DNA from 2 places in the Tepidimicrobium xylanilyticum genome. Region 1 is predicted to be linked to the other one. Evidence: riboswitches for the same ligand, from Rfam matches in the RefSeq annotation. Region 1 holds a riboswitch; the other holds the start of a gene.
The links. A riboswitch is a leader RNA that binds a small molecule or an ion and turns the genes downstream of it on or off. The one in region 1 is predicted to bind molybdenum cofactor.

Region 1 (15,910 bases):
ATCCTCCCATTTCTTATAATTACCTCTACCTGCATCCTGCCACCAAAACCAATTCCAGTCCCAATATAGGTTCCATCCTTTAAAATACCTAAATCCATTATAGATTGGGTATTGTTGTTTGCTTTAATTGATGGAAAGAATAGATAAATTCCTATTATCAAGGTAAGACTAATGGCTATATAGGAATTCCTATTAAGGGTTTGCCTTACAAATTTTAAAGTATAGCCCTCAGTATGCCTTATACATTGGGTTTCCACACATTTTAAACACCGAATACACTCTGGCGAAATCTCACCATTATCAGGCTTATCTATGGCAACAGCGCAATCCCTTAAACAATAGGTACATCCACCGCACCTTTCATTGGCATAGATTCCAGATGGGCCAAGGACAGTAAGTAAGCTCTGAAAAGCCCCTAATGGACACAAAAGCCTGCAGAAAGCCCTTTTTATAAATAGGGAAGTTGAGGCTATTATCAATAGTATAAAAAAACCTACCTGCAAATTAAAGCCTAGGAATAGGTTTAAATAAGCAAGCCAGGGAGAATAGAACGATACCCTGTTCCCCAGACCTAAAATGCTCAATGTTAGGACTATTAACAATATTAAGTATTTTAATACTTCAGGTTTGAAATAACTCCCTCTTGGAAGCCTTCTCCCCCTAATCCCCAGCCTTCTTCCCATATATTTAAAGAAATCCTGTAGGGCTCCTATGGGACACATATATCCACAGAAGAACCTGCCCATTAATAGGGCAACAAGGGATATTCCAATGGTAAGGGCAATAGACCTGCTTATCCCCCTCCACTTGTAGGATGGATCAGTAAAAGTAGATTTTAGGGCACTCCAGCCCCCATAGGGGTTGATATCCCCTATAGATAGTACTTTAGAGTCCACAAGCCCATTGATATATAGATAATATACTATACAAGTTATTATGGTAAATAAGGTAAAAGCTATCTGTATGATACTTCTCTTGCCTATTTTCATCTTTTCTCAACCCTTATTATATCCTTCATTAGCTCCCTGTCGCCCTGGTAGATGCTTACCATGTTTTCATCATACACCATATAGGAATTGAGCATTTCCTCATAGGATATTTCCCTTTCTCCGCCATTTCTATCCGCTAGAGCAAATCTAGCTTCCTCACTCCATCTCATCCCTGCTGTTAACAATACATCCTCCAAGAGTAACCCTTCCTTACCACCTATGTCCTTGGTTCTAACCACTTGCGACATTTTATTTGGGAATATGACAGCATCCTTGGTAGTGGAAAAATGGGTCATATGCTTTACATTCATGCCCAGTTTAAAGGTAGGGGCTATATTCATTGGGGCATTATCCCCTTCAACCTTTATAAAGTATCTTTGCCTGACCATAGATATGGTTTCATTTTTAACATAACCATCGACAGAAACCATGGTAAAAAACCCCTTTTCATCTACTTCGTCGAACTTGCTTAAAATCCTGCCTAATTCGTAGGATTTATCCTTACTACCGTAGTATTCATAGTAGTAGGGTTCAATATCTTCCACTAAGGGTTCAAATATATGAACCTTATCTATATCCTTGGGAGAAATTTTGTCGTACAGGTCGATGTTTGTTACCATCTTCACCCAATAGGGCCCCAATTCATTAGGCAAAATTACCCTTACAGGCTTCTCATCCTCCTTAATGGGCTTGCCATTAACTTCCCAGGCCAGTATCACATCGTTGGTTTCCAATTTTTCTTTATCTATCAAGGTATAATACCCATCCCGGCCTGTTACCCCTATGCCCTCATAGTCACTTAAGTCTATCCCTTCTCCTTCTAGAATATCTCGAAGGGTAGGGCCTTTTACACTTAGGGGGGTCTCCGTACCTGTGGTATTGATAAGGATTACATCTATTTCCACTTGCTCATATTCCTTTATTTTCTCAGTATTAATCCTAATTAAACCACCTTCCCAATTTATGGCGAAGCTATTGCTGTCCTTCTCCCACATCTCCTGAGGTACCACATCTGCTACCCCTTCCATCTTTAAACTCTTCATCAAATATTGGTAGGCACCTATAGCTGCATTAACTGCATTGACCACAGCTTGGGAACTAACCGTTGCTCCCGTCACCTGAATGATGTCCTCTGGCTTTTCCTTTTCTAAAACCACCAGATTTAAGTATTTGTTTGCCACTATATTTTTAAACCTATCCAGAAACCAGTTGGATTCAATATGTTCTGCATAATCTAAGGATTCTTCATGATCCAATATCTCTATTCCCAGCAATTCATCGGTACTGCTATCTATTGCTACCAACACATCTACAGGCCCATTATAACCTACACAGCTGGATACAAAGACCTTCAAGTCCCCATCTACCTCATAGGCCCTCTTTACCCCAGGAAAATTAATGGAGATAAACATATCATCTGCAATATTCTTTACTAGTCTAACCTTTTTTGCATTGGGAAAAAAGGCCCTAACCTTAAGTTCCTCTTCAGAAGCTTTATTCTTCATGCCAAAAAGTAGGCCTACTATGGTAACTACTATTACTAAAAAAATTATGTAAAAGTTTTTGCCCCTCATCATCTTATTACCTACTCCACTACAATTCTATCTATATTTGAAACCCATTGTGGCTTGTTCACATCTCCTGCTTCCTTCTGGCCTACTATTAGTTTAAAAGGAGGTCCTTCTACTGGGTCATATTCTACTCCATTTTCTTCCCAAGCTATTATCATGGGAAGTTTTTTATTTGGATCCGTTTCGTCTATATAGTCCTGCCTCTTAACCTCTTCAACAGTAAACTCCATACTGTAACCATCCGTTGCAATGATAGAAACTTTAGCAGCTTCTGAAGATATATTTGCTTTTTCAAGCAACTTCCACAAATTAACTCCCTTAAAATTAGTATGGGCAGTCGTTCCAAAATTGTTTATGGAATAGTAGTCAGCTTGGAATATGATATCATCCATAGCCTTAAGGTCCTTTAAGGTCAGCTTCAACTCCTTGCCAACCTTTCCCTCTATCTTTAATAGAGCTGCCTCTTCTTCCACTACTTCCTCCTCATCAGCTTTTTGAGGCTCGGTTTCTTTAGGTTTTTGAGCCTGATCAGTAGTCTCCTCTTTAACTACCTCCTCTTCCTCAACTTCTTCGATTTCCTCTTGAACTGCTTCCTCCTCTGTAGGAGTAACCTCTCCTCCAGTATCTGTGCCCATTTCCTCCTCTTCAGCTAGGTCTACCATTTTTTCCTGTTCCAGATCTATGGCAATGTTCTCACTCCTATCTTTAGATTTACATCCTGTTAATGATAAGGAAATGGTTAAAATGATGATAATAACTAATTTGATTAGCTTAAACCTTCTCATAGAACCCTCCTAAATAGGGCAATAGGAAAATCCTATTGCCGCATTAGTTTTTAATAAACCTCAGTAACATAACCGTAGCTTCTGCCCTAGTTGCATTATTATTTCCTCCAATAATACTACCTAATAAGCCCTTCATAATTCCTGCATCTATTGCTTTAGCTACCGAATCCCTGGCCCATCCTTCAACTTCATCATCAAAATTAGACAATATATATGCTACCTCTTCCTCACTTAATTCATTATCTAATAGGCTAGCTAATATAGAAGCTATCTCCTGCCTTTTTATTGGCGCATTAGGTCTAAAGCTGCCATCGCCATAGCCCTTAATAAGCCCAGCATTTACAGCAGATAATACCTCTTTATAAAACCAATCTGAATCCTTTACATCCTTAAATGGACTGTCCAATTCAAAAGAATCCAATCCCAATATTCTAACCAGTATTGCTATAAACTCAGCCCTTGTAATATCATCATTGGGCCTAAATTTGTCCTGGCTTCCCTTTACATATCCCATAGCAGCCATCTCTTCTATTTCCTGCTTAGCCCAATGGTTTTTAATATCTTCAAAACCTCCAGTGCCAATAAGGGGTATACCTAAATCTTTCACATCTTCCATCTTAGGCTCTTCATAGTCTCCGTTACCTACCACAATACAGTCCGTCCATTTAACCCACATGGATTTGCTTTCCTCAAATATAAGCCTTAATGGACCAAAAGCGTTATTATATGCATAGCCTCCATCGCTCTCATTTGGTACTAGCGGATATCCATCAACTGCATAAGCCAATATTATCTTCTTCAACTCCCCTTTTGAATTTACTATGCCCTCCATTAGATCCTTGCTACTTCTTATAATTTGATTATAATTCGGCCCACTAAATACCCTTACGCTGCTGGGTATCTCTACACCTTCCTTAAGTCCTACAACCTTGGATATAATATCCCACAAGACTATGCCTTCAAATTCACGCACACCATCTCCAGTATATACATCCCTGACTATATGATCTGTCAAGGATTCTAATTGCCTTAGAGTAAAGGTCATAGGTTCCTTAATTTGGGAACCGGTTATTCTTAAAACTGGCATGTCTAGGTATTGTGTATAAACTCCTTGGTTGTGGTTCCAGGCTGCATCCTTACCTACTTCCTTGTAGGTGGATTCTCCAGAATCCTTCCTGTCCTCATCAAAGGATACAGGCTCTCCTCCTCCAATGATTATCTCCTTCAAAAACTGTACTTGATTAGACCCATTAGGATCGTTATAATCCTTCTTACCAAATATAACCCTTACAGGCCCTCCATCATTACCTAAACCAGAATTATATCCTTCATCAGTAGACCTTATGACATAGGGGTATCCGTTAAAACCATAGGCTACTAATACAGGCATCCCCGTATGAAGAGGCACTTCACTAGAACCATCAAATCTTCCATCACCTAAATCCTCTGGATTCTTTTCATAATATCCATACAATGAACTATCCTTTATCTCCTTGATAGTCATTGGTGCAAAATAATACCTATCGGCTGCTATAAACTGGACACTAGTATTTTCATCTATATTGGGGTCTATTCCTATCTTAAGGAGTAAATCCCATAGTGGAATCCCCTTATACCGATTGTAATACCAGAAGTACTCGCTGTTGGATAAACTGTACTCATCTTCATACTTTAGATCATCCATGGCCTCTATATCAGAAACCTTAAGCCTTACCTCCCCATTCACCTTATTACCATGGATAATTATCTCATAGTTGGTATATTTAAGGTCATCATAAGGCGGATAGGTATGCTCGTATATATTCTTTGCATCCTTCTCCTCTACGTAGATATAAGCAACATTTGAGAATTCCTTGGCTGTGTTCTTATCCTGTTCATATACTAGCTTAAAGCAGCCATTGGCGTTATATTTTTCAGGCCTGTAACCTGCATCTGTGTCCAAATATACAAAGGGTACCTCATTTATTCCATAGGCAATAGTGTAATAGCCTACTTCCTCTATAGGTATAGTTAAGATGGTTTTTCTGGACTTATCCTTAAATATTAGGTTTCCTGCCTTGGGGGTAACCTTTACGTAGTTGTCTACTAAGTATTTTGCATTTATTCCTTCATAGTTGTTTTGAACAACTTTCCCATCTACCTTTTCATAGTATGTAACCTGTTCCTGACCAGCAACATCCTCTTCGATCTGCCTCAAGGAAATAGCCCTATAGCCTTCCACCCCAGGACCTTCGATGGTAAAGGTTGCGCCAGTTATGGCATCTATATTATATGGAGCCCCAACATAGCTAATGTGCTTATAGGGTGAATCCTTGCTAATTCCTTGGCTAAGCTTTTCAGATAGCCTCTCATCGCCAATGGTTATCTTCACAACCTCTTTTCCCCATTGAGATAGGTTCATATCATCAATACTTGTCTGACCAAAAGCTAATTTTGGAAAACCCTTGTCCAAATCCTTGTTGGCAATCTCTTTATCTTCCCATCTAATTGGAGGTGAAAAATTGTTTTTAGGGAAATCGACCAACTCCAAAGTATACTTAGCTATCATGGGCTCAACTTTTTCCTTGGTCTTTTCAGTGAAATCTCGGAAGAAATAGGTGTTTTTAAGTTCGCTTATGGTCTTAGTAAATTCAAAACCATCAGCACAGGTAAACTTAACCTGATAGTCCTTGTCAGTCTTTAGGTTATCCTTACCTATTAATTCGAATAGGTCATACCCCTTTACCTTGATGATCTTGTGGAAATATAGGCTATTGTTTCCAGAAAAATATCTTTCCACCATCTGATACTTATCCCAGTCGGATTCTGTAATTTTGACATCCTCATAAACTCCTGTACCTGTAATCAATAGTTCAACTGCTGCAGCTTCAACTATGTCCCCTAGAAAGGCAAATTTGGAAAGTAGCATCCCTATTATTAATAGGACTGAAAATAATCTATTTCTTTTACCTTTCATAGTTTACCTCCTTCCATTATGGATAAAGAGGGACAACCATTGTTTCCCTCTTCATCTATTTATTAAAACTATTTATTAAACAAGGCATTATATACTATTAAAGCTGCCTCTGCCCTAGTAACCACTTTTTTAGGTTCAAATTTTTCCTCAGCAACTCCCTTAAATACGCCTTGAGCATCTAACCACGCCACTTGGTTAGCTGCCCATGATGAAACTTCGTCCTTATCTTCAAAAGATGTTTTTTCCATTACAAACTTGTTCATCTTCTCCTGATCTACTAGACCAGCTAGTACAGCAGCCCTTCCCACAACAGCAGCTAATTCTTCTCTAGTTATTTCTTTATCTGGTCTGAAAGTTCCATCAGTATACCCCGTAAATAAGCCTTCTCTAACGGCTGCTTCTACATAAGGAGCAAACCAGTTTTCAGCTTTTACATCGGTAAAGTTTCCAGAATATTCCTCTAGTTCATAGCCTATAGCTTCAACTGCTATCTTGCAGAACTGAGCTCTTGTGAAAACATCACCTGGAGCAAATATATTATTACCTACTCCGCTTACAATTCCCCTCTTAGCAAGTTCATAGATGGCTGTTTCTGCAAATTTATACTCTTCTGTAATGTCGGTAAATACAATCTCCTCAATTTCTTTTACTGGCTCTATTTCCGGTTTTGTTAGTTCTTTAACCGATTCCTCTGCTTGTTCAATAGCTTCTCCTACAGTTATTCTTACTACCAATTTAAATACAGTACCAAATTCTCCTTCTTCTTTTAACTTTCTATAGATGACTATTTCCTCACTCTCTGGGTTATCGTCATTATCGATTGGCTCTCCATCAATCTCATAAGCTAAAACATATTTTAAATCTTGGTTTAATATATCTTGTAAAGTCTGTGGATCTATTGGATATCCATCTGATGCTTCAAAATTTACCAAAGCATTTTCAACAGTTAATCCAGCTACTTTCTCTAATATGTAAGCTAAGCTAACCCCTTTAACCTTTACAGACTTTTGACCCGATTTACTGTTGTATATGTATTCTTCATTAATTTGGGCTTCTTCTGGCATAGCTTTTAAATCATCAAGGCTAAATTCCAATTCCTTTTCCACACCTGGTCCTGAAATTTTAATGGCAAAAGCGTTAACATTACCTGCAAATACTATTCCTTGTGACAATATTAATACCATTGCCATAATAATTGAGACAATTTTGAATTTTTTGATAAACATAATACCTCCACCTTTCTAATTTATTTAAATTTAGTCAAAACTAAATTTAAAGCAAATAAAGGGAGAGGAAAAATTTAAAGCAGCATCCCAGATGGAAATGCCGCATCTTTAAACTTCTCCTTTCCACTGGGAGGCTTGACCGTTTCCAGTCAAACCCTATCGGCAAGTTGACCATAAATTTATAGTGTAAATTCCCAGGCCAAAATGCTCGGAGACTATGGAGCTATTCAACTATTCTACTTATTAATACTTTAACATACAAATCTTCCTATGTAAAGCTGTATAGTATCAAAATTATCCATAATATCAAACAGTGTTTATAAGATATTTTGGCAGTTTTAATCTTTTTCTAAATATGCTAAACTATTACTATATAGACAAATTGTAACGGGGTGTTTTTATTGAATAATCTATTTTTAACCGGAAGAATTGGAATAGGTAAATCTACAATATTAAAAAAGGTTTTAAATAATATAGACCTGTCCATCGGCGGCTATATTACAGAAAGAATATATGAAGGCTATTATAGACGATATATTGCGAAATCAGTAAAAAACCCTAATGAACAATATACAATAGTTAGATCTGATTCTAGGGATAACTCAAAGATATGGTTTCCTGAAGCTTTTGAAAAGGGGTTGGCACCACTCTTAGATAAAAGCCTAAAAAGTGACGATATTATAGTACTAGATGAATTAGGCTCATCAGAAAAGAATATAGATGTATTTACCTCTAAAATATTTGAATTATTGGATAGCCAAAAAATAGTATTTGGAGTTTTAAAGGATGAGGACTGTGAATTTTTGAACAATATTCGAAATAGGAAAGATGTAATGATAATTAGAATAACAGAGGGAAATAGAGATCATATTTGGCAGGAAATTATTAACACACTTAAAAATTTTATTTAAATATACTTAGCACTGTAATTCTCGGTCTATATATTTTTTTCTATATCAAATAACGTTAATAACTCCCTTAATGTGTTTAGTATAAAGTCAACATTTTATTTACATATTATTCTATTAATTGACTATAAAAAATACAGAGCATAAGGCTCCGTATTATTCATAGTCTAAAACATTATATGCAATATTGGCGCTGTTATAAGTATGGATAATATAACCCTTTCTATCCATATTATGATAATATCTTTTAATGAAATTGGTATTTTGGTACCCATAATGCATGGTATTGAAGCAGAAAAGAATAATATCTCAGATACACTCACTATGGCTATAAGAAATCTAGTGATAATAGGAGCTTCTGTTACAATTAATGCTGGTAGAAACATCTCTGCTATACTAAGAGCCATTGCTTTAGCTGATAATAGTGGCTCAGGTACTCTTGTGATAAGGGTAAATGGATAGAATATATATCCAACTATATCAAACAAGGGCGTATATTCAGCTAGAACTACCCCTATAACACCAATGGACATTAGCAATGGCCCAATTGATAAAGCTAGTATAACTCCAGATTTCAGATTATCCAATGTACTTTGCACAACAGTTGGGGCATTATCAAAGGCCTCCATCCCCTCTTCTAATGCCAGCTTAAACCTATTACCAGTATATAATTCTTCTGGATATCCTTCCTGATTATTATAATATGTGTCTGGCTTCTTGTTTAAAGGATAAAGTCTTGCTGTTATAGCTGTTACAATAAATGTAATAATCAATGTTAACCAGAAATATAAGAGCCATTGATCCATAATACCTAAAGTTTTAGCCACTATAATCATAAAGGTGGCAGATACAGTTGAAAAACCAGTTGCTATAATAGCAGCTTCCTTTCCAGTATACTTACCTTCTTGATATACCTTATCAGTAATAAGCAAAGCTAGTGAATAACTGCCAACAAACGAGGCTACAGCATCTATAGCAGACCTTCCGGGTGTTTTCCAAATTGGTTTCATAATAGGCTGCATAAAAACTCCAACAAACTCCATTAAACCATAATTGACTAAAAATGCAAGAAATATTGATCCAATCGGAACTATTGTGATTACTGGGATGACGATTTTACTGTAGATAAATGGGATTACGCCTTCAGCCATTAAAAATGCTGGTCCTCTATTAGAAATCCCCATCAATATGAATACAATTCCTAATATCTTAATGAGTGAAAAAACTGCTGTTGTTTTATCCTTGTTCCAAGTTTTGTTTACAAAAGGCAATATTCCGCCTACAGTTACTATTAAACCTGAATACACAGGCTCAAAGTAAGGCAATGTTTTAATATAGTTAACAATATGGTCTAGTGGAATAGAACTATTACCATTCACTTTAATAGGAACGAAGAACATGAATATTCCAATTGCTGCATATAAGATAAACTTAAATATTTTAATTCCATCATATCTATTTTCAGCCATTCTGTTTATAAAACCTCCTCTCATAACGATATACTTATTATATGATTTCTGTAATTATTTATGTCTTTCGTATATCAACCTAGCCTACATCCCTGCTTACGATACTTTAAATATAACATATGAATTTTACTTGCTTCAGAACTTGGATTTAGTAATAATCACATCCTTCATTATCTTTTTCATATTGAACATATCAACTTTACCCGTTTCCTTTTCCATAGCGTTGGCTGTACCACAGGCAGCTGCAACCTTTAGTGCAAATTCAAAATCATAATCCCTATATAATGATGCCACAAAACCTCCTACCATAGCATCACCAGAACCTGCTGGATTTATAGTTTCTATTTTAGGTACCCTAATCCTATAGATATATCCGTTATGAAAAGCTATAGAACCCTCATCTCCTAATGAAATAATCACTATTTCAATATCATTTTCCGCTAAGTATTTACCAGCTTGTACTAGTTCCATTTCCGATTGAATTTTGCACCCCATTATCTCTTCTAGTTCTTCCCGATTGGGCTTGACAAAAAAAGGTTTAGCATCTACTCCTAGCTTTAAAGCTTCTCCACTGGTATCTAAGAAGAATTTCTTCCCTACTTCTTTAGCCATAATGATTAGGTTAGCATAGGTTTCAGGAGGTAAACCATGAGGAAGGCTTCCTGAAGCACAAATAATATCTACTTCTTTTATAATCTCTTTATAAAGTTCATAAAAGGCCAATACTTCATTTCCCGATATGGATGGTCCTCTTTCTGATATTTTCGTACTAATTCCATTTTCAGAAATAATTGAGATGGAGCTTCTACTTTCTTCATTAATGGGGATAAATTCTTGTCTGATTCCCATAAGGTCTAGTTCTTTTTTAATATAATCACCATTTCTACCACCTAAAAAACCAGTGACCATCACCGGAACATTAAAGCCTTTTATCACATTCATCACATTTAACCCGCCACCTTCAGCAGTATATTGGATATCTGTAGCTACAAAGGATTTGCCTAACTGAAAATCTTTAATATTATACCTTCTTCCTATCGAAGGATTTAGACTTACTGTGAGAATCAAACTAGCTCCCCCCTTTTTTTCTACATTATACCACATTAACCTACAAATAATTTAATTGATGTTTACTTCAAAAGGGAGGAGCAAAAAATTATTCTAATCTAATCAATAACTCGCCTAATTCTACATTCTGGCCTTCTTTAACGAAAATAGATTTAACTGTACCTTCCACAGCTGATATTACATGAGTTTCCATCTTCATGGCCTCTATTATGACCATCAATTGATTCTTTTCAACCTTTTCTCCTTCTTTAACCAATATTTTAGCCACTATCCCTGGTATATTAGCACCTATATCCAATTTATTATCTGGATCTGCCTTCTGAATGAACTCAGGTTTATCAACTACTTTGCTTGCTTTATCGAATATCTTTATGGCTCTTCTGCTGTCATTTACTTCAAAATATAGTGTCCTATAGCCTTCCTCGTCTAACTTTCCTATTTCAAGTAGTTTAATTACCAGTATCTTTCCCTCTTCGATTTCGACCTCAGCTATTTCTCCCTCCTTTATACCATAGAAGAACACATCGCTACTTACTCTGCTAAAATCACCATCTCTTACAATGAATTCTAAATACTCTTCAAATACCTTAGGATAAAAAGCATAGGACAGCACCTCTTTCATGGTTGGCTCAATATTATATTTCTCCTTCAAGTAGTTAGCAATTTTATCGAAATCTTCATCTTCTAATAGTTCACCGGGTCTGCAGGTTATTGGTTTTTCTCCTTTAAGCACCAATTTCTGAAATTTCTCAGGAAAACCACCTATAGGCTGACCCATCATACCTTTAAAATAAGCCACCACTGAATCTGGAAAAGCCATACCCTTTGCTTTTTCATAGATATTTTCAGGGGTTAAATCGTTTTGTACCATAAATATGGCCAAATCTCCTACCACCTTTGATGTAGGAGTAACCTTTACTATATCCCCAAGCATTTCATTGACAATCCTATACATCTCCTTAATGTCATCAAATCTATGACCTAGTCCAAAGCTCTCGACCTGAGGCCTTAAATTAGAATACTGTCCTCCAGGAATCTCATACTTATATATCTCTGCTGTGCCAGACTTTAACTCGGATTCAAATTGGCTGTATATTGGCCTTATATCCATCCAGTAATCTGAAATTTTCTGTAAATCATCTAAATCTAAACCAGTAGATCTTTCCGTATATTCTAAAGCTGCAACTACAGAATTCAGTGCTGGTTGGCTTGTCAAGCCTGCCATACTATTAAAGGCAGTATCCACTACATCCACACCCGCTTGAGCTGCCATCAGAATGGTTGCCACACCATTTCCACTGGTATCGTGAGTATGGAGATGTATCGGAATATCTATTTCTTCCTTCAATGCACTAATAAGCTTGTATGCAGCTTGTGGTTTTAATAAAGAGGACATGTCCTTAATCCCTAAAATATGAGCTCCTGTCTTTTCAATTTCCTTTGCAGTCTTTATATAATATTCTAATGTATATTTATCCCTTCTATCATCAAGAATATCTCCTGTATAGCAGATGCAGACTTCAGCCACTTTCCCCTGTTTTAGTACTTCATATATGGCTACCTCCATACCCTTCAACCAGTTTAATGAATCAAATATCCTAAATACATCAATTCCGCTATTAGCCGCCTCTTTTATAAATTCTCTTATAACATTGTCTGGATAATTCGTATATCCAACTCCATTGGCTCCTCTAATTAACATTTGAAATAGTATGTTGGGAATCTTCTCCCTTAACAATTCCAGCCTCTTCCAAGGACATTCTTTTAAAAACCTATAGCTTACATCGAATGTTGCTCCTCCCCACATTTCCAAGGAAAATAATCCTTTCCCTAATACAGAAATAGCCTCAGCAATCCTAAGCATATCTATGGTTCTCATCCTCGTAGCCATCAAGGACTGATGAGCATCTCTCATGGTGGTATCAGTCAACAACAGCTTCTTATTATCCTTAATCCATTTTACCAATCCTTCCGGCCCTTTTTCATCCAGTATCTGTTTTGTACCAGGACTTGGGTTAGTATTATCCACCCTTGGTACCCTAGGAATATTGAAATCGGGCTTATATCCTTTTGTTTCGTTTACCACCTTTTCACCAATAAATTTTAACACCTTAAGCTCTTTATCCTCTTTAGTCTCTATATTAAATAACTCTGGATTATAGGTGATAAATCCAGTATCACACTTGCCACTTAAAAATTCCTTGTGGTTTAAAACATTTATTAAAAATGGAATATTGGTCTTTACTCCCCTAATCTTTACTTCCTTCAATGCTCTAACTAACTTTCTACTTGCATCCTCAAAGGTTCGAGACCAAGCTGTAACCTTTACCAGTAGGCTGTCATAGTAAGGTCCAATGATGGAGCCTGTAAACCCATTGCCTCCATCTAACCTTATTCCAAATCCAGAACCAGTCCTATATTGATCAATGATACCCGTATCCGGTATGAAATTCTTCAATGGGTCTTCAGTAGTCACCCTACATTGGATGGCATAACCTCTAGGCTGAATATCCCCCTGCCCTTTTATCCCTATTTCTTTTGAATCAAGAGAATAACCTTCTGCTATTAAAATCTGTGCCTGCACTATATCAATGCCTGTAGTCATTTCAGTAACAGTATGTTCCACCTGTATTCTAGGGTTTACCTCGATGAAATAATGGTTACCATACCTATCCAATAAGAATTCAACAGTTCCCGCCCCCCTGTAATTGATAGCCTTTCCAATTTTTAATGCATCGTCGCAAATCTTCTGCCTAAGTTCCTCGGAAATAGAAAATGCAGGTGTAAATTCAATAATTTTCTGATGTCTTCTTTGAATAGAACAATCCCTTTCATATAGATGTACTATATTGCCATATTTATCCCCTAATATTTGAACCTCTATGTGCTTTGGCTTTTCTAAATATTTTTCCACGAAAATATCATCAATCCCAAAAGCCTTCTTCGCCTCTTCCTTAGCGCTTTGGAACTGTCTTTTTAGATCATCTTCGCTTCTTACCACTCTCATACCCCTGCCGCCACCTCCTGCAGAGGCCTTCAACATGATAGGGTAGCCATAGGAGTTGGCAAATTCCATAATCTCCTCTACAGAACTAATTGCCCTTTCAATTCCAGGGACAATAGGTACTCCCAAGCTATGGGCCAATTTTTTAGATTTAATCTTATCCCCTAAACTCACCATCATCTCATAGGTGGGACCTATGAACTCTATCCCTACCTCTTGGCATTTCTTTGCAAATTCTGGATTTTCAGATAAGAATCCATATCCAGGATGAATTGCATCTACCCCTTTTTTAAGGGCCAATTCTATAATCTCATCAATACTTAAATAGGCCTCAATAGGTCCTTTATTCCTTCCAATCAAATAGGATTCATCTGCTTTTACCCTAAAGAGGGAATTTTTATCTTCATTAGAGTAAACTGCAACAGTTCTAATTCCCAACTCACTACATGCTCTAAATATCCTAATGGCAATTTCTCCTCTATTGGCTACTAACACCTTTTTAAATCTTTTCCTCATATCCATCACCCTTAACCTTATTATGCTACTAATGTTTATGTGATTCTTTCTATCACCTTTTCAGCAAATTCCTTAGTTCCCTGGCATCCGCCTAAATCTTTAGTTAAGTTTCCCTCTACCTTTAATGTTGCTGATACAGCCCTTTCTATTCTTGTAGCTGCTTCCAACTCCCCAATATGTTTTAACATCATAACTCCAGACAATATGGCCGAAATAGGATTGGCAATGTTTTTATTGGCTATATCAGGAGCAGAACCATGAACAGGTTCGAATATGGCAATGTCTTCCCCCATATTAGCACTTGGAGCCAAACCCAATCCACCAATAAGACCTGCGGCTAAATCGGATAATATATCTCCATATAAATTAGGTGCTACTATTATGTCGTAATCCTGGGGAAATTGGACTAATTTCATGCTCATAGCATCTACAATCATTTCCTCAAATTCTATTTCTGGATAATCTCTAGCTACCTTTCTTCCCGATTCCAAAAAAAGACCATCGGTTAATTTCATAATATTGGCCTTATGGACTAAAGTTACTTTTTTTCTATTTAAATCTTTAGCCATTTGGAAAGCATATCTGCAAATCTTTTCGCTAGCCTCCCTAGTGATTATCTTGATGCTTTCTGCCTTGTTTTCGTCTATCATTCTTTCTTTGCCTATATAAAGGTCCTCCGTATTCTCTCGAACTATTATCAAATCCATATCCTTGTGAAGAGCCTTAACCCCTTCAAAGGATTTAATAGGCCTTATATTAGCAAATAGCCCTAATTCCTTTCTTAACCTTACATTTACACTCCTAAAACCCCCCCCAATAGGTGTGGTTAGAGGCCCCTTTAGAGCTATTTTGTTTTTCTTTATACTATCCATTGCATGGTCCGGCAGGGGGGTACCAACACTCTCCACCGCTTTAGCTCCAGATTCTACCTGTTGCCAATTAATAGGAACTCCTGCAGCTTCTATGATCTCAACTGTACAAGAAATGACCTCTGGTCCTATACCATCTCCTGGAATTAATGTTATATCATATGCCATATCCACTCCTCCTATCTATGAGAAGATCTGGCTTTTATATAGTTTAGTAGTCCGCCAGATTTTAATATATTCCTCTGTCTTTCAGTTACATCTAGCAGCAGAACATATTCCTCATCTTTTGAAATATTTTTTACTATTATCTTATTCCCTTTCATTTGTGTCAATACTTTTTTTATTAGTAATTCATCCAACACATCAATTCGCCCGTAATCTTCTTCTTTTTCAAAGATTAAAGGAAGTATTCCATTATTGATTAAATTTTGCCTATGAATTCTTGCAAATGATTTAGCTATTACAGCTTTAATTCCCAAATACAAGGGCACCAAGGCTGCATGTTCTCTACTAGAACCTTGTCCATAATTATGTCCAGCCAATATAATG
Region 2 (15,910 bases), on a different contig from region 1:
CTTATCTAAAAGCTTTCCATCGTATTTTACAGTGCCTAAAAACTCCCTATCTAGGCCGGATATGATGTTTAGTAAAGTGGATTTGCCAGAACCATTAGGCCCTATTAGGCCTGTAATCCTTCCTCTTTTGATTTTTAATTCTTCTATGTCTAAAACTAGTTTTTCCCCATAGTATTTTTTTAAATTGTGAATACTTATTTCCATACTAATCATCCCCACTATAAGAATAGATTAAACTATTAATTCCAAAGGAAATTATGAGTAAAACTATGCCTAAGGCTATGGCCATAGGATAATCTCCCATGGAGTTCATCATGGATATGGTAGTGGTAATAACTCTGGTTCTATTCCTGATGTTACCCCCTACTATCATAACTGCTCCAACTTCAGATATGGCCCTAGAAAAGGCAGTTACTATATTAACCATTAAATCCAATTTAAGCTCTTTAATTATCAGTATTATAATATCTAGTTTATTCCCTCCTAAGGTTTGGCCTATCCTTTCTATCTCCTTTCCCCTATTTTTAGAAAGGCTGTAGGTAAGGCCTAAAATCAATGGGGTTACCAATAATGTTTGAGCTATAATCATAGCCTTAGGAGTATAAAGAAGGTCAAACTTTCCAAAAGGCCCCCTTCTTGAAAGCAAAATGGCAACTACTAAGCCTACAATGACAGAAGGAATGCTCATAAAGGTATATAGTATTCGAGAAAAGGCCCTTTTACCCTTAAATTCCTTCAAGCCTAGATGAATTCCAAGGGGAATGCAAAGAAAGGATGCTATTATAGTAGCTGTAGTCGAAACGATTAAGGATAGGGATATTATGCCATATACTTCCTTATCAAACCCTATAAGTAGTTTTAAAGCTTCCTTAAAACCTTCCTGTATGTAATCCACATAATTCACCACCTAAAACATAAGCTGCATATCATAAATTTAATATGCAGCTTACTATTCCTATTAGTCAAGTTTTGCATTTGGCACAAATAATGGCATTCCGTATTCTTCAACTCCATATTCTCCTATTAACAGCTGGGTATCAGGAGATAACAGCCAATCCATAAACCTTTCTGCACCTTCTTCGTCGATTCTTTCCTTTACTTCATCATCGAATTTCTCTGGATTTACAGGTATTATACCGTATTGGTTGAATAGATTCTCATCACCTTCTATTATTATGTCTAAATCTAGAGTATCTCTCATGCTTAAGTAGGTTGCCCTATCACTAATGGTGTAAGCTTGTTTTTCATCGCTAATCTTTAACACATCTCCCATACCGGAGCCAGCCTCCAGATACCATTCTCCTGCTGGTTCTATTTGGGCTTCCTTCCATATGGAAAGCTCTTTCTTATGGGTTCCTGAATCGTCTCCCCTGGAAATGAAGGTATATTCATTTTTAGCAATGGTCTTTAGGCCTTCTAAAATATCATTTGGTGAGTTCTCCTTTAGGTTTAAAGGATCTTCCTTAGGACCTACAAGGATAAAGTCATTATACATTACATCCTTCCTTACCTTTCCATATCCTTCCGCTACAAACTCTTCCTCAGATTCCTTAGCATGAACTAAAAGAATGTCTGCATCCCCATCTCTTCCCATTTGCAAGGCCTTTCCTGTACCAACGGCTATTACATCCACCTCTATGCCAGTCTCCTCTTCAAATATTGGCAATATGTAGTCTAATAGTCCACTATCTTGAGTACTAGTAGTGGTAGCCAATATAATCCTACCACCTGTTTCTTCTTCTACACCATTTTCTACCACATCATTTTCTTCCACACTGTCTACATTTTCCTCAACTTCACCTACATCTTGACCCTCATCCTTGGGTGTACAGCCTACTAGCACAGTAAAGATAAGTAAAATACTTAAGGTTAGTGCTAATATCCTTTTCATTGGAATCATCTCCTCTTTGTATTTTTTGAGTTCTAAAACTTTTAAAAAAGAAAAAGTCCTTGGAAAGGACTATAAAGCCATATGAATATGGCTAAACTTATCATTTTCCTTTCCAAATACGGGAGGCATAAGGATTTCTCCTCATACCCATCGGCTTAATTTTCATAGCCTAAGCCTTAGAAAATCAAGCTCGGAAAATTTGTGTAGATATTCATTTTTTGTCCTCTGGCAAATCCTATAAGGGTGATTCCTAATTCCTCTGCCAAGTCCACCGATAAACTGGTGGGGGCTGAGCGGGATACTATTACTGGAACCTGCCTTTTAGCAGATTTTATAAGGATTTCAGAGGATATCCTTCCGCTGGTTAGAATTATCTTATCCTTGGTTTCAACTCCCTCTAATAGGGCTTTCCCAAATATCTTATCTAGGGCATTATGCCTTCCTATATCTTCTTCAAACAGAATTATATCATCTTTACTACATAAAGCACAGCTGTGGACTCCACCTGTATTTAGGAAGAGCTCCGATTTTTTATTAAATTCCCTTATAAGCTCCTTAATCCTTTCCACTTCTACAGCTAAGGGTTTTTCTATTTTCTTAGACTTGAAGGAATCTAAGACATTATAAAATAGAGTCCCCTTGCCACAGCCTGAGGTTATGGTTCTTTTTCCCCTTAGTTTTTCACTAAATTGGTTTATATTCTTTAGGTAAATATAACCTAAACCCTTATCTTCATCAATTGAAATTCTATCTATATCTTGTAAGGAGGTTAGGAAACCTTCGGAATAGAGAAAGCCTACCATTAACTCCTTTAAGGAACCGGGACTACAAAGAAGAGTTATTACCTCCTCATCGTTTATGAATATGGTAAAGGGATATTCTTTTATTACCACATCCTCCTCTTCCTTGGCTTCATCCCCTTTTATTCTTACTATATTTACCCTTTTAATACTCTCCATCCTATCTACCCCAATTTTGACTATTTATGGTCTTTAAATAGTCGTATAATTCCTCTTTTGTATTTAAATTTAAGAACATATCCCAATTGGGACTGAACTCCCTAGCCTTTTCTTCCTCTATATAATGGACTTTTAATTTAGACAATAGGGAGTTTACAGACCTTCTATTTTGGGTTAGGTGTTCTTCAATATCTTCTATTATACCCTTAGAATAAAAAGCGTTAAAAGGCTCAATCCATTCTCCATACTTTGTTACACAGGCTTTTACATTTGCCCCCTCTATCTGACTCTTCATATATTGTATATAGTCCAGGTTTATATTTGGCATGTCACAAGCTATGAAGTATACATAATGGGAATTGGCTACCGTAAGACCTGCATGGATTCCAGATAGGGGCCCCTTTCCCACTATTATATCCTTGGTTATTTTATCGCTAAAGCCTAGATAGTATTCGGATTTATTGGTTACCACTATTATTTCATCGAATAGCTTACTTAATTTTCTCCTTAAGCTATCTATAAGCCTTCTTTCGTTTATCTTCAACAGCTGTTTATCAAAACCCATGCGGCTACTCTTGCCACCAGCTAGTATAACAGCTGTGCCAAATTCTTTCATACCAACACCTACCTAGCGCAATCACCAGTTTGGCCTTTAAGTATCTCCAAACCATGGTGAAGGCTATCTATTATATATTCTAAGGATTCTTTGACTGCTTTTGGACTTCCTGGAAGATTTACTATTAGGGTTTCTCCCCTTATGCCTGATACGGCTCTAGATAACATAGCCCTGGGGGTAATGCTGAGGCTATAGTATCTTATAGCCTCAGCTATTCCATTAGCCATCCTATCGCAAGCTTTAATTGTAGCTTCAGGAGTTACATCTCTTTTGCTAAATCCCGTCCCTCCTGTGGTTAAAATTAAATCTAGCTTCAATTCATCGGCCATATGAATCATCTCTTCTAAAAGAGACTTTTCATCATCAGGAAGAATCACTGATTTTTCTACCTTGTAGCCTTTTGATTCTACAATTTCCTTTATAATTTTTCCGCTTAAATCTTCCCTTTCTCCAGCACATCCCTTATCACTGGCTGTAATTATTCCTACTTTAAACATGCTTTCAACTCCCTAATCTTTCCAATCTAACAGCAGCTACTTTCAATTCTGGAATTTTAGCAATAGAGTCTAATTTAGTATTGGTTAGGTAATTAGCTGCCCCTTCAGCAAAGTGGAAGGGCATAAACAATACATTTTCGTCTACTATGTCGGTAACTTTAGCCCAGGTGATAATGCTACCTCTTCTTGAAGTTAATCTTACCTTTTCCCCATGGGAAATGCCTAATTTATTGGCCGTTACCTCATTTATCTCCACATAGGATCTAGGGGACAGTTTATTCAATCCTTCAACCCTTCCTGTCATAGTCCTAGTGTGGTAGTGGTAGAGTACCCTTCCTGTAGTAAATATAAATGGGTATTCCGGATCTGCAACTTCTGCACTCTGCCTATGGTCTATTGCCATAAATAGTCCTTTACCCCTAGCAATGGTATCCTTATGGAGATACTTGGTTCCTGGATGATCTATATCTGGACAAGGCCATTGGATGCCTTCTTCTTCTATTCTATCGTAGGTTATTCCGCCATACTGGGGTACAACCCTTCTAATTTCCTCCATTATCTCAGAAGGATGTAGGTATTTTTTATTATAGCCCAGCCTATTCATTAGCTCCATTAAGATTTGCCAATCGGGCTTAGCATCTCCAACTGGCTCAATGGCCTTTCTAACCCTTTGAACCCTTCTTTCCGTATTAGTAAAGGTTCCGTCCTTTTCCGCAAAGGAGGCAGCAGGTAATACTACATCGGCTAATTCCGCTGTTTCCGTTAGGAATATATCCTGTACCACTAGGAAGTCTAAATTGGTTAAGGCCTTCCTTACGTGGTTAATATCCGGGTCGGATACCATTGGGTTTTCACCCATTATATATATGAATTTAATATCTCCTTTTTCTGCTGCATCCAATATTTCAGGAATGGTTAGACCTGCTCTATTTGGAATACTGGTCTCCCACAAGCTTTCAAACTTCTCCTGAACTTCTGGATTGAATACCTTCTGATAGCCTGGTAAATCGGCTGGCAATCCACCCATATCGCAAGCTCCTTGAACATTGTTTTGTCCTCTTAATGGATTAACTCCAGCCGATTCCTTTCCAATATTACCACAGAGTAAACTTAAATTGGATATGCTCATTACCGAATGAGTTCCCGTAGTATGTTGAGTTATTCCCATAGCATAATAAATTCCTGCTTTTTCAGCTTTAGCATAAATGAGAGCAGCCTTTACAATATCCTCTTCTTTAACGCCACATATTTTGGCTACTCTATCGGGGGTATAATCCATTATTAGCTCTTTAAACTCCCCAAAGTTTTCTGTTCTCTCTTCTATGAACTTCTTATCATATAAATCATTATTAATGATTACATTCATCATCCCATTTAAGAGGGCAATGTTAGTTCCTGGTTTTATCTGTAAGAATACATCTGCATAATCTGCTAATTCAATCCTTCTTGGATCTGCTACTATTAGTTTTGCTCCTCTTTTCACTGCCCTCTTCATGACCGTTCCAATTACTGGATGATTTTCAGTGGTATTAGAACCTATTACGAATATAGCATCGGTATTTAATATCTCCTCAATACTATTGGTCATGGCACCACTGCCCAATGTTGTTGCAAGACCTGCAACTGTTGAGGCATGTCAGAGGCGGGCACAATGGTCCACATTATTGGTTCCTATAACAGCCCTAAACATTTTCTGGAATAAATAATTTTCCTCATTGGTACATCTAGCAGAAGTAAGGCCGGCAAAGGCTTCTGGACCATTTTTTTCTTTAATTTCCTTAATCTTATTTACTATTAGCTTATAAGCTTCATCCCAGCTAGCCTCTTCAAATTTACCGTTCTTCTTAATAAGGGGCTTTTTTAGCCTGTCCGGGTGATTTATAAAGGAATAGCCAAATCTGCCCTTTACGCATAGTAAGCCATTATTAGCCTTTCCCTTAACTGGCTCTACTCCCACAACCCTGCCGCCTTTAACTAGCAATTCCATCTGACAGCCTACACCACAATAGGAACAGGTAGTCTTAACTTTCTTTACCTCCCAAAGCCTAAACTTTTCCTTCCTCTTAGGCATTAAGGCTCCCACAGGGCAAGCTGCTACACAGTTTCCACAGGATACACAATTAGAAGTAGCTAATCCTAAATCAAAGGGGGTAACTACCTTAGTATTGAATCCCCTATTTTCCAATCCTATTGCATTGGTACATTGAAGCTCAGAACATACCCTAACGCATTTACCACACAGTATACATTTATTAGGGTCATAAGTATAGAAAGGGTTAGAGTCATCTATAGGGTAGTTCTTCTTCTCGCCCTTATACGACCCCATCTCAACCCCATATTCAAAGCAATAGTCCTGCAGTTTACATGATCCTGATTTGCTACAAGTCAAACAATCGTTTGGGTGGTTTGAAAATAATAAATCCAATATTTCTCTTCTTGCCCTTATTACCTTTTCGCTGTGAGTTTCAATGACCATTCCATCTCTTACCTTAAGGGAACAAGAGGTTTCAAGCTTTCCTTTCCCTTTCAATTCAACTAAGCATAATCTACATGCAGCATGGGGTTCTAATCTATGGTCATAACATAAAGTTGGTATGTCTATTCCTAATTTTCTGCAAGCTTCAAGTACTGTAATATTATCAGCCACATTATACATCTTTCCATTAATGGTTATATTAGCCATCTTATTCAACTCCTACTTGCTTTTCTCCTCTTCTAGTAATAATTTTTCGAATACATCACCCAATTCTAAAGCTTCCTTCCAACTAGTTTCTACAAACTTTCCATTAACCTTTTTATAAGGAGTCTCAGGTTCATTTACATATAGAAATTCAGTAGTAAGCCTTCCCTTTAAGCATAAAGGCCTTCCTTCAGATGGAGCTTTTGCCCTTACTGCAATATTTTTTCCCCTTTTAGATATTACTTCAAAATTACATCCATAATCACAAGCTTTACATTTAACACCCTTTATATCGCTATCCCAAACTCTAGTTTTTCCTAATAGCCTCTTATCCACTAAAGCTCCTACTGGACATACAGTTACACATCTATTACAGGATACACAGGTAGATTCCTCTAGTGTAAAATCTGCATCAGCAACTATTCGGGTGTCAAAACCCCTGCCTGCAAAGGATAAAACCTTTCTATCGTGAACCTGAGCACAGGTTCTTACACATTTACCACACAGGATACACTTGCTATCGTCCTTTAATATATAAGGACTGGATGTGTCTACATAATTAGGTCTTCTTGCCCCACCGTGTTTCCTAAACTTAACATCATATCTATAGGCATAGGTCTGAAGTAAGCATTCACCTGCTTTTTGACAGGTTAAACAATCATTAGGATGGTTGTCTAAAAGGAGTTGTAGAATTTCCCTCCTCATGGCCACTACCCTTTCCGATTCGGTATATACAACCATCCCTTCCCTTACCTTAGTAGAACAGGAAGCTTCTAACTTTTTTCTTCCCTCTATCTCTACTAAGCAGAGCCTACAAGCAGAAACTACCTCTAAATTGGGGTCATAGCATAGAGCAGGAATATCTATGCCTATTTTCTTTGCTGCTTGAATAATATAATAATCCTTGGGCACTGTTACCTTTTGCCCATCTATAGTAAGAGTTACATTTCCCATAATAAACCTCCCATTTCTATCTCTTGATTACAGCTCCAACTGGACAAACCTCCATACAAGTACCACATTTAATACATTCATCGGTATTTATTACATGTCTTTCCTTTACTTTTCCACTAATGCAAGAAACAGGACAGTTTCTAGCACATTTAGTACAGCCTATACAATTTTCTGTAATAAAGAACTGTAATAGGGCTTGGCATGAACCGGCTGGACATCTCTTTTCGTATACATGGGCTTCATATTCATCCCTAAAATACTTCATAGTAGATATTACTGGATTTGCAGCAGTTTGTCCTAGACCGCATAAGGAACCATTGGTTATGGTTTCAGATAGGGATTCTAGCCTATCTAAATCCTCTGGAGTTCCTTCCCCATTGGTTATCCTTTCTAATATTTCTAACATTCGTTTAGTTCCTTCCCTACATGGAACACATTTACCGCAGGATTCTTCTACGGTAAAATCCAAGAAAAATCTTGCTATATCTACCATGCAATTATCCTCATCCATTACAACCATTCCACCAGAACCCATTATGGAACCCAACTCTGCTAAGGATTTAAAATCTACAGGAGTATCTATGTATTCCTTTGGTATACAACCACCAGAAGGTCCTCCTGTTTGAACTGCCTTAAATTCTTTCCCATTAGGTATGCCTCCACCTATGTCGTAAATAATGTCCCTCAATGTAATTCCCATAGGTATTTCAACTAATCCAGTGTTGTTAATCTTACCTCCTAATGCAAATACTTTGGTTCCCGGTGAATCCTCTGTGCCGATATTTTTAAACCACTCTACTCCTTTTTGAAATATTACCGGGATGTTTGCAAAAGTTTCCACATTATTTATTACCGTCGGTTTCCCCCATAAGCCTTTATGAGCAGTTCTGTGGATTTTAGTCCTTGGCATTCCTCTCCTGCCTTCTATGGATTCCATTAAAGCAGTTCCTTCACCACATACAAAAGCTCCTGCTCCTAATCTTAACTCTATATCGAAACTAAAATCTGTTCCTAATATGTTTTTGCCTAATAGGCCCTTTTCCTTGGCCTGTTCTATGGCAATTTTTAATCTTTTTACTGCTATAGGATACTCTGCTCTTACATATATATAACCTTGATCGGAACCTATTGCATAACCACAGATAGCCATAGCTTCCAATACAGAATGAGGATCTCCCTCCAATATGGACCTATCCATAAAAGCACCCGGATCCCCTTCGTCCGCATTGCATATTACATATTTTTTATCTGCTGAATACCTATAGGCAGTTTCCCATTTTACGCCTGCTGGGAAGCCTGCTCCACCCCTTCCCCTTACATTGGCAGCCTTAACGAAATCGATTACCTCTTGTTGGCTCATTTCAGTTAATACCTTAGCTAAAGCTTGGTAGCCGTCGAAGGCTATGTATTCATCGATATCTTCAGGATTTATAAGTCCGCAGTTTCTTAAAGCCACCCTAGTTTGTTTTTTATAGAAATTCACTTCATTAACGGGTAAAATGGCTTCTTCTTTAACTGCTCCTTGGTACAAGAGCCTTTTTACTAGATTTCCATTTACAAAATGTTCCTCTACTATTTCATCAACATCTTCTAGCTTAACATGGCTATAGAATATACCCTCTGGATAGATAACTATATTAGGACCAGTTTCACATAAACCGAAACAACCTGTTAATGATACCTTTATATTATCCAGTCCTATTTCTTCAGCTTTCTTTTCTAATAGCTGTCTAATTTCATCTCCTTGAGAAGAATGGCATCCAGTACCACCACATACTAACACGTGAACCATTTTGGATTTCATATCTATTTTGTCATAGGATATAATAGACTGCTCCCCGCGTCTTACATTGATTTTTGCCAAGGTATCCTCTTTAATCCTATTTAATTCGTTAATAGTTATCAAATTACCACCTCCGAATTATCTATACTTTTCTATAATCTCTTCTACATCGTCGGGCTTTAACTTACCGTATACATCTTCGTTAACAGTCAATACTGGAGCTAATCCACAAGCCCCTAAACATCTAGTGGCATCAATGGAAAATTTTCTATCGGGCGTAGTTTGTCCCACGTCTATTCCTAATACTTCTTTTAACTTGTCCAATATCTCCTGAGAACCCTTTACATAGCAGGCTGTACCTAAACACACACCGATTTTATATTCCCCTTTGGGTATGAGAGAGAATTGAGAATAGAAGGTTGCTACTCCATAAATTTCGGATAGGGGGATTTTAAGCTCTTGAGAAATTAACTTTTGGACTTCAATGGGAAGATAGCCGAATGATTCCTGAGCTTTATGCAGTACCGACATTAAAAGGCCCTTTTTCCCTTTGTTTTCTCGCATGAAAACTTTTAAATCTTTAATCTTTTCCTCGTTTGCCTCCCAATCAAATGCAAATTCCATTTCCTAACCTCCTTTATATGTCCTATTCAAAAATAGACAGCCAATTACAATTATGCTGCCTTCTCATTCAATGTTGCAGTTAATATTTGCTTTATGATTATTATGAAAATTTAATTTATTACAAATTTAATACTAATGTATTTTAAGTCAATTGTCAACATTAGCAATACAGGTGTCGATAGAGGAATTCTATCCATGTAAAGCATAAAAAGGCACCTTAGCAAGCTTTTGCTAAAGTGCCTTTTCTTTTACCAGCATGCTGGGGATGGAAAAGTATCCTTCCCTTCCAAATATTATATTTTCTCTGCTAATCCTAGTATATGCTCCTGCAAACTTTCCGTTATACATATAAACTCCAATATTAAGTTTAAAATCCCTAACCTTAAGCTCTCCGTCTTCAAATTGAACAAAGGGCCTAGTATATGGGGCTATGAACTCCTGAAATAGGTAATCCTTGTTCCAAGAGTCTTTTAATATTTCTTCCCACTCCTCTTGGGTGTAATCCCTACCAGCATGAACTCCTTGAGATGCGTAAGAGTCTATAGGCTTAATTATATATCTATCCTTATTCATTAAAACCCTATTGAATACCCTATCATCGCCGCCAAATTCCTCTGTAAAAGGTACATGGTTTTTTATAAGATTTCTCTCTTCCTCTGAAAGAAATTCAAGGGTTTCTTCATCATGGAGTATTTTAAATATGATCTTATTATGCATTATCTGAGACCTTAAAGAACCTATTGAACAAACTACACCATCTTTATAGGCCTGTATTAAATCTGGAATTTCATCGGCCTTTTCAATAAATTCTGCTGTAACTATTCTCCTATATATAAGGTCTATCCTCATGTCTTCATAATAGAGTTTTCCATCTATATATTTTAGGTCCTTTGGATCTGCAATTACTGCATTATAGCCCTTTTTGATATAGGCTTTCTTAAAGGTTTCAAATTCAGCAGTAATCCCACTTTCTATAAAGTCAACAATGGCTATGTTGGGCTTATCAACCTTTTTACTAAATTTATCATATATTCTTAAGCTTTCCTCAACCCAGCTATCAACCAATTCAAAATAGGAAATGTCATACCTTTCCTTCATTATCTTCATGGACTGACTTTCCAATAGTATGTTAGAAAAAATATTGTCCTCATTCATACCAGAGGTGCCATCAGTATTAATTTCTATAAATTTGAACTCGTCTCCTCCATAGAATAAGTCAAATCTTCCTATAGGAACATTTATATCATAACCTGGGTTATTCAATATAAGCTCTTCTAACAATTTTGGATACTTAAATTTCCTTCTATATTGGGGTGATTCTAAGTACTTATTGGTTACTTTATTGGTTATGGATGTAATGAGCATCGTTAAATTTTTAAATCTTTCAATATCCTCTTCGGTAAAAAACATAGGCTGATACAAAAATGGTATTGGTTTCCCCTTGTACTTTGCATTAGACTTTGCTACTTCTTCTACAGTTCTTAAATAATCTTTATAATATTTTTCAGGATGTCTTTTTATTATATCTATATATTCCTTAGTTACACTTAGTCCATCCATATCTATTTCCCCCTATTAAATGGTTTAATATACACCAGTTTACTGATTCCTTTCTCCCTAGCTGTTCCTTTTCTTCAATTACCCTATAGGGATTCTTCCTTTCGTTAAACATGCTCTCCAAGGGTAGAATATATTTCTTCTCGTCTGAGTCCAATCCATCTTTGGCCATCTTGATAATCTTACTCCCCATTTCATATATGGACCTATTCTTAAATTGTCCTTCCAAACCCTTTTCAAATATGCTCATTTTAGCCTTTACCACATCATCCATGTTTATATCTTTTATATATTTATAGATTTCATCTAAGTTTTTCTCATTATAAAAAATGCCCTTTATTAGTGCAAGTGCAGCAAAATTCAATGGATAAGGTACAGAATCCATCATTCGTATTTCTATATATTTTTTGGTCCTTACATCTGGAAAGAACATTGTGAGAATATGTTCCAACTCTTCAATGGAATAATTGTCGGGATCGAATATTTCCTTAACCAGTTTATTTCCCGTATAATACATCCTCTTCCCATCATCTATAAATATGGGTGGACCATTTAGGATGTATTCAGCATATTTATTATAACCAAAGTCCTCATCGAAGGTCCCTTTGACTATTCCAGATCTATCCTTATCACAATTTTCCCAAATATAGGCCCTTAATCCAAACCTATCCCATCTTTTCCCTTCAAAATAATATCCATTATCAAACATGGCATAAAGTACGGGAGACAATGCATTGGCTACCTTAAACTTTTTAATATAGTCCTTTTCAGATTTATAATCTATGGCTACCTGTAATGAAGCAGTTCCCTTCATCATATTATGGGCATGGGTTCCTTTAGTCTTAAAGTATTCAAACATATAATCATATCTTTTTTTAGGTAGTAGTTTTATTTGGTCAATCCTAGTTACAGGATGATACCCAATAGCTATTAAACCCTGATTTTTCCTATCCAGAATGGGAATTATCTGGTTAAGAAACTCCATATACTCCTTTTCTAAATCCTCAATATTCTTCTGAGGTTTAACGCTAAATTCCAGTTGGCTCCCAGGCTCCAATGTAATTACCTTGTTCCCATTCCTTAGACTTAATAAGTACTCTCCTTCATCTTCCCCATTCCACCCATGCTTCTCCAACTCCTTAAGTGTCTCTTCTACTCCACTTTCTCCATAATAGGAAATGGTCTCTAGGCTTTCTTTGTCTATTACAAAATGTTCAAACTCCATTCCTATTTTGAAATCTTCCTTAGATTTTTCATTGGCTTTAAAATAGCTTGCTATCTCCCTTATCTGTTTATTATAGTCCACTTTCAATATCTCCTCTCTACTTCCTGCTATACTAATAGTATTTGGATAATCTAATATTCAAATACCCATTTTGTTAGATATTAAAAATAAAGTAGCTTAATTTTTTCGTTAAGCTACTTAAAACTTTTACTTTGGTCTATAAGATTATTCACGCAGTTTTATGAACTTTTGAATTTTTGCTCCAGTTATTAGCTGCAAATCCCTTGGATTTAACTCAATTTGTACTCCAATTTTACCCCCACTTACAATTATAGTGTCTAGCTGCATAGCTGACTCATGGATAAAGGTTGGATATGCCTTTTTCATGCCTATAGGGGAACAGCCTCCTCGTACATAACCTGTGTATTTAGGTATATCCTTAACGGGAATCATATCAAGCTTCTTTTCTCCAGAAACCCTTGCAGCCTTTTTCAAGTTCAATTCTTCCGCTACGGGAATTATAAATACATATAACTGGCCGGTATTTCCTTGAGTTACCAATGTTTTAAATACCTCTTCCGGTTTTCTATTTATTTTTTTGGCAACAGAAAGTCCATCTATATTTTTATCCTTAGTATCATAAGTAATTATGCTATATTTTATATTATTGCTATCTAAAATCCTCATGGCATTAGTTTTTACATGGGACATATATTCACCCTCTAATCAGTTTAATTCCACTTTTATTATAAGCATAGGAAAAATAAAACTCAACTATAATTAGACTTCTTGAGCCGTTTTAGATAAATATAGCCCCACTAGTAAAAAGGCTAGGCCAAATAGCAATTGCATGAATATATCATTTTTTACACCTAATAATGAGCTAGTCTGCATATCATTTATCCTCACAAAATAGTAAGTGGGAAAAAACTTAGCTAAGGTCAAAACCTTATCTCCTAAAAACTGTTGAGGCACCATTACCCCTGATATGAAAGAGGTACCTAAAGACAATACTACAGATAGGCAGTTTATTACAAATTTATTTCGGGTAATGTTGTTTATTAAAAATGTAAGACACAAAATGGAAAAGGAAAAAACTATAGTATTAACAAGGTAGATATTAAAGTTTATTTCCCTTATATATTTTCCCTTTATAATAATGCTTCCTAGTATAAATATGAATGTAATAATACCAGCCAATGATAATTGACCTAAATATAATTCCTTATTAAACCTTAAAAACCGCTTTGAGGAGATTTTCCTTCTATTCTCAATATTATATTCATTGAAATCAGCCATCACCAACCCTATAACAGAAATATAACATGCTATGGTTACATAAGCGGTAAAGTTAAAATAATATCTAAACCACTCGTTAGTCCCTTTGTCTATCCCCCTACTGCCATCCCTTATCATGTTAACATTAACCTTTTCGCTTAATGCCGATTTTACAGCATTGAGATCAAATTTCCCTTCCTCATGGGTAGCATTGGCAAATAGAAGAAATTTTTCAATCTGATGTTCTATTTGTATGGATTCAGCTTTTCTATCGTCCCTGTAAACCTCAATGACTTTTTCCTTGCTTACTACCTTCTCTTCAAACTCCTCCGGTATTACTACTACAGCATCTACTATTTGCAAAAAAATCTGCTCCCTTATAATCTCCTCTTCCGGCGAAACATCTATTATATTGTTTTTCGATTCCAAATAATCCTTTAAACTATTGGACAATGGACTATTGCTATTATCTATTATCCCAATATTCAACTTAGTTTCAATAAAGCTCATTTCTTCTTGAATATGTCCAGAGGTATTAATAATTGCAAAAAAGAAAAATAATAGAGTATTAGAAAGAATTAACCATTTATTCCTTAACGCCATTTTAATAAAGTATTTATATACTGTCATAGTCCCGCCTCCTTAAAAATAAGTAGGATAAAAAAATAAATAATATTGAATATAAAGAAAGGATTAAGGTTCCTTCTCTAACGGTCCTAGTGCTCCCTAATAAATTTAACCTATATAAATTATTGCTAATAATCGAAATAGGATTTATCCTGCCTAAAATTGGAATATTCTTATCCAAAACTACTTTAATATTAGGTCCCATCATTCCTGATAAAAGGGAAAAGAATAGAACAATAACTACAGCCATTGTAATTTTTGCATTTTCACTTTTTCTATTGGAAGCACCAATAAACATTCCAAGAGCAGTTCCAAAAAGATTGCCTAGTATTATAAAAATACTGCTATATTTAAACTCATTTAATAATTCTAGCTTTAAAACATACTTAATGAATATGAACAATATTCCATTGGCAAATAGGTTCAAGGCTAATCCCACTATTACTCCCGCTATTAGAAATTCATGTTTTTTCAATGGAGTAACATTGAGCCTTACTCCAATATGTGATAAGTTTGCCTGAATCACGCTAACAACCGTAATACCTCCAAAGATTCCATAGGTGGAAACCATAGCAACTAATGAATAAAATATAATTACCATTAAATTCGCCTCTTGGTTCCTATCCAGTATATGGTCTGCTTCAAAGTCATAGTTTTCAATTGGCTTATTTAACCTTTCCATCTGCTTTATCTGTTCAATTACTTCCTTTATAATAGTTTGATTTATGCCAGATTCTTTTACCATTAGGTTTAAGTCACTATCTATAAAACCATGGATTTCGCCATTGTTTAACTTCTCTTGTACCTCAGCTTGGGAAACTTTATGAATATTTAATATCTTAATTTCTTCTAATATAGATTCAATTCTATTTCCCTTTTCTATTCCTATATTGATATCCTCCAGTTCTATATCCATCATTCCATTAAAAGCTAAGTAAAAAAAAGTTGCTAATATTACTGGATATATTAGACACCAAAATGAAAATCCAAACTCCCTAATTAGGTTTTTTCCCTGATATATACAATTTCTTAATAGAGTTTTCATATCAATCCCTAAGCTCCTTTCCAGTTAGCTCCAAAAATACATCATTTAATGTAGGCAGTTGGCTGTGAAGCTTGGTATATGTTAATTCCTTTTCCTTAATAAATTCCAGTAAATTTGTTAAGTTGTTAAAGCCGTTTTCGAATTTTATCATATAATCGTCTCCATCCTTTTCTA

Region 2: linked by a shared signal. The riboswitch ahead of BLV68_RS10420 (substrate-binding domain-containing protein) and the one ahead of BLV68_RS03215 (S-layer homology domain-containing protein) in region 1 are both predicted to bind molybdenum cofactor.

The regions. Positions count from the first base shown of each region.
Region 1 is NZ_FNNG01000002.1:198,115-214,024, forward strand. It holds gene BLV68_RS03195 (4Fe-4S binding protein) at 1-989, opposite strand, end outside; gene BLV68_RS03200 (FMN-binding protein) at 986-2,566, opposite strand; gene BLV68_RS03205 (molybdopterin-dependent oxidoreductase) at 2,575-3,345, opposite strand; gene BLV68_RS03210 (S-layer homology domain-containing protein) at 3,389-6,301, opposite strand; gene BLV68_RS03215 (S-layer homology domain-containing protein) at 6,370-7,527, opposite strand; molybdenum cofactor riboswitch at 7,628-7,753, opposite strand; gene BLV68_RS03220 (nucleoside-triphosphatase) at 7,929-8,438, shown strand; gene BLV68_RS03225 (YjiH family protein) at 8,603-9,904, opposite strand; gene BLV68_RS03230 (1-phosphofructokinase family hexose kinase) at 10,040-10,972, opposite strand; gene BLV68_RS03235 (pyruvate carboxylase) at 11,061-14,492, opposite strand; gene BLV68_RS03240 (isocitrate/isopropylmalate dehydrogenase family protein) at 14,528-15,529, opposite strand; gene BLV68_RS03245 (aconitate hydratase) at 15,541-15,910, opposite strand, start outside.
Region 2 is NZ_FNNG01000009.1:100,523-116,432, reverse strand. It holds gene BLV68_RS10430 (ATP-binding cassette domain-containing protein) at 1-204, opposite strand, end outside; gene BLV68_RS10425 (ABC transporter permease) at 206-895, opposite strand; gene BLV68_RS10420 (substrate-binding domain-containing protein) at 959-1,891, opposite strand; molybdenum cofactor riboswitch at 1,981-2,098, opposite strand; gene fdhD (formate dehydrogenase accessory sulfurtransferase FdhD) at 2,068-2,850, opposite strand; gene mobA (molybdenum cofactor guanylyltransferase) at 2,852-3,466, opposite strand; gene BLV68_RS10405 (MogA/MoaB family molybdenum cofactor biosynthesis protein) at 3,475-3,963, opposite strand; gene fdhF (formate dehydrogenase subunit alpha) at 3,968-6,646, opposite strand; gene BLV68_RS10395 (2Fe-2S iron-sulfur cluster-binding protein) at 6,659-7,597, opposite strand; gene BLV68_RS10390 (NADH-ubiquinone oxidoreductase-F iron-sulfur binding region domain-containing protein) at 7,614-9,500, opposite strand; gene nuoE (NADH-quinone oxidoreductase subunit NuoE) at 9,519-10,004, opposite strand; gene BLV68_RS10380 (circularly permuted type 2 ATP-grasp protein) at 10,236-11,564, opposite strand; gene BLV68_RS10375 (glutamate--cysteine ligase) at 11,542-12,867, opposite strand; gene ybaK (Cys-tRNA(Pro) deacylase) at 13,012-13,497, opposite strand; gene BLV68_RS10365 (ABC transporter permease) at 13,567-14,694, opposite strand; gene BLV68_RS10360 (ABC transporter permease) at 14,681-15,736, opposite strand; gene BLV68_RS10355 (ABC transporter ATP-binding protein) at 15,738-15,910, opposite strand, start outside.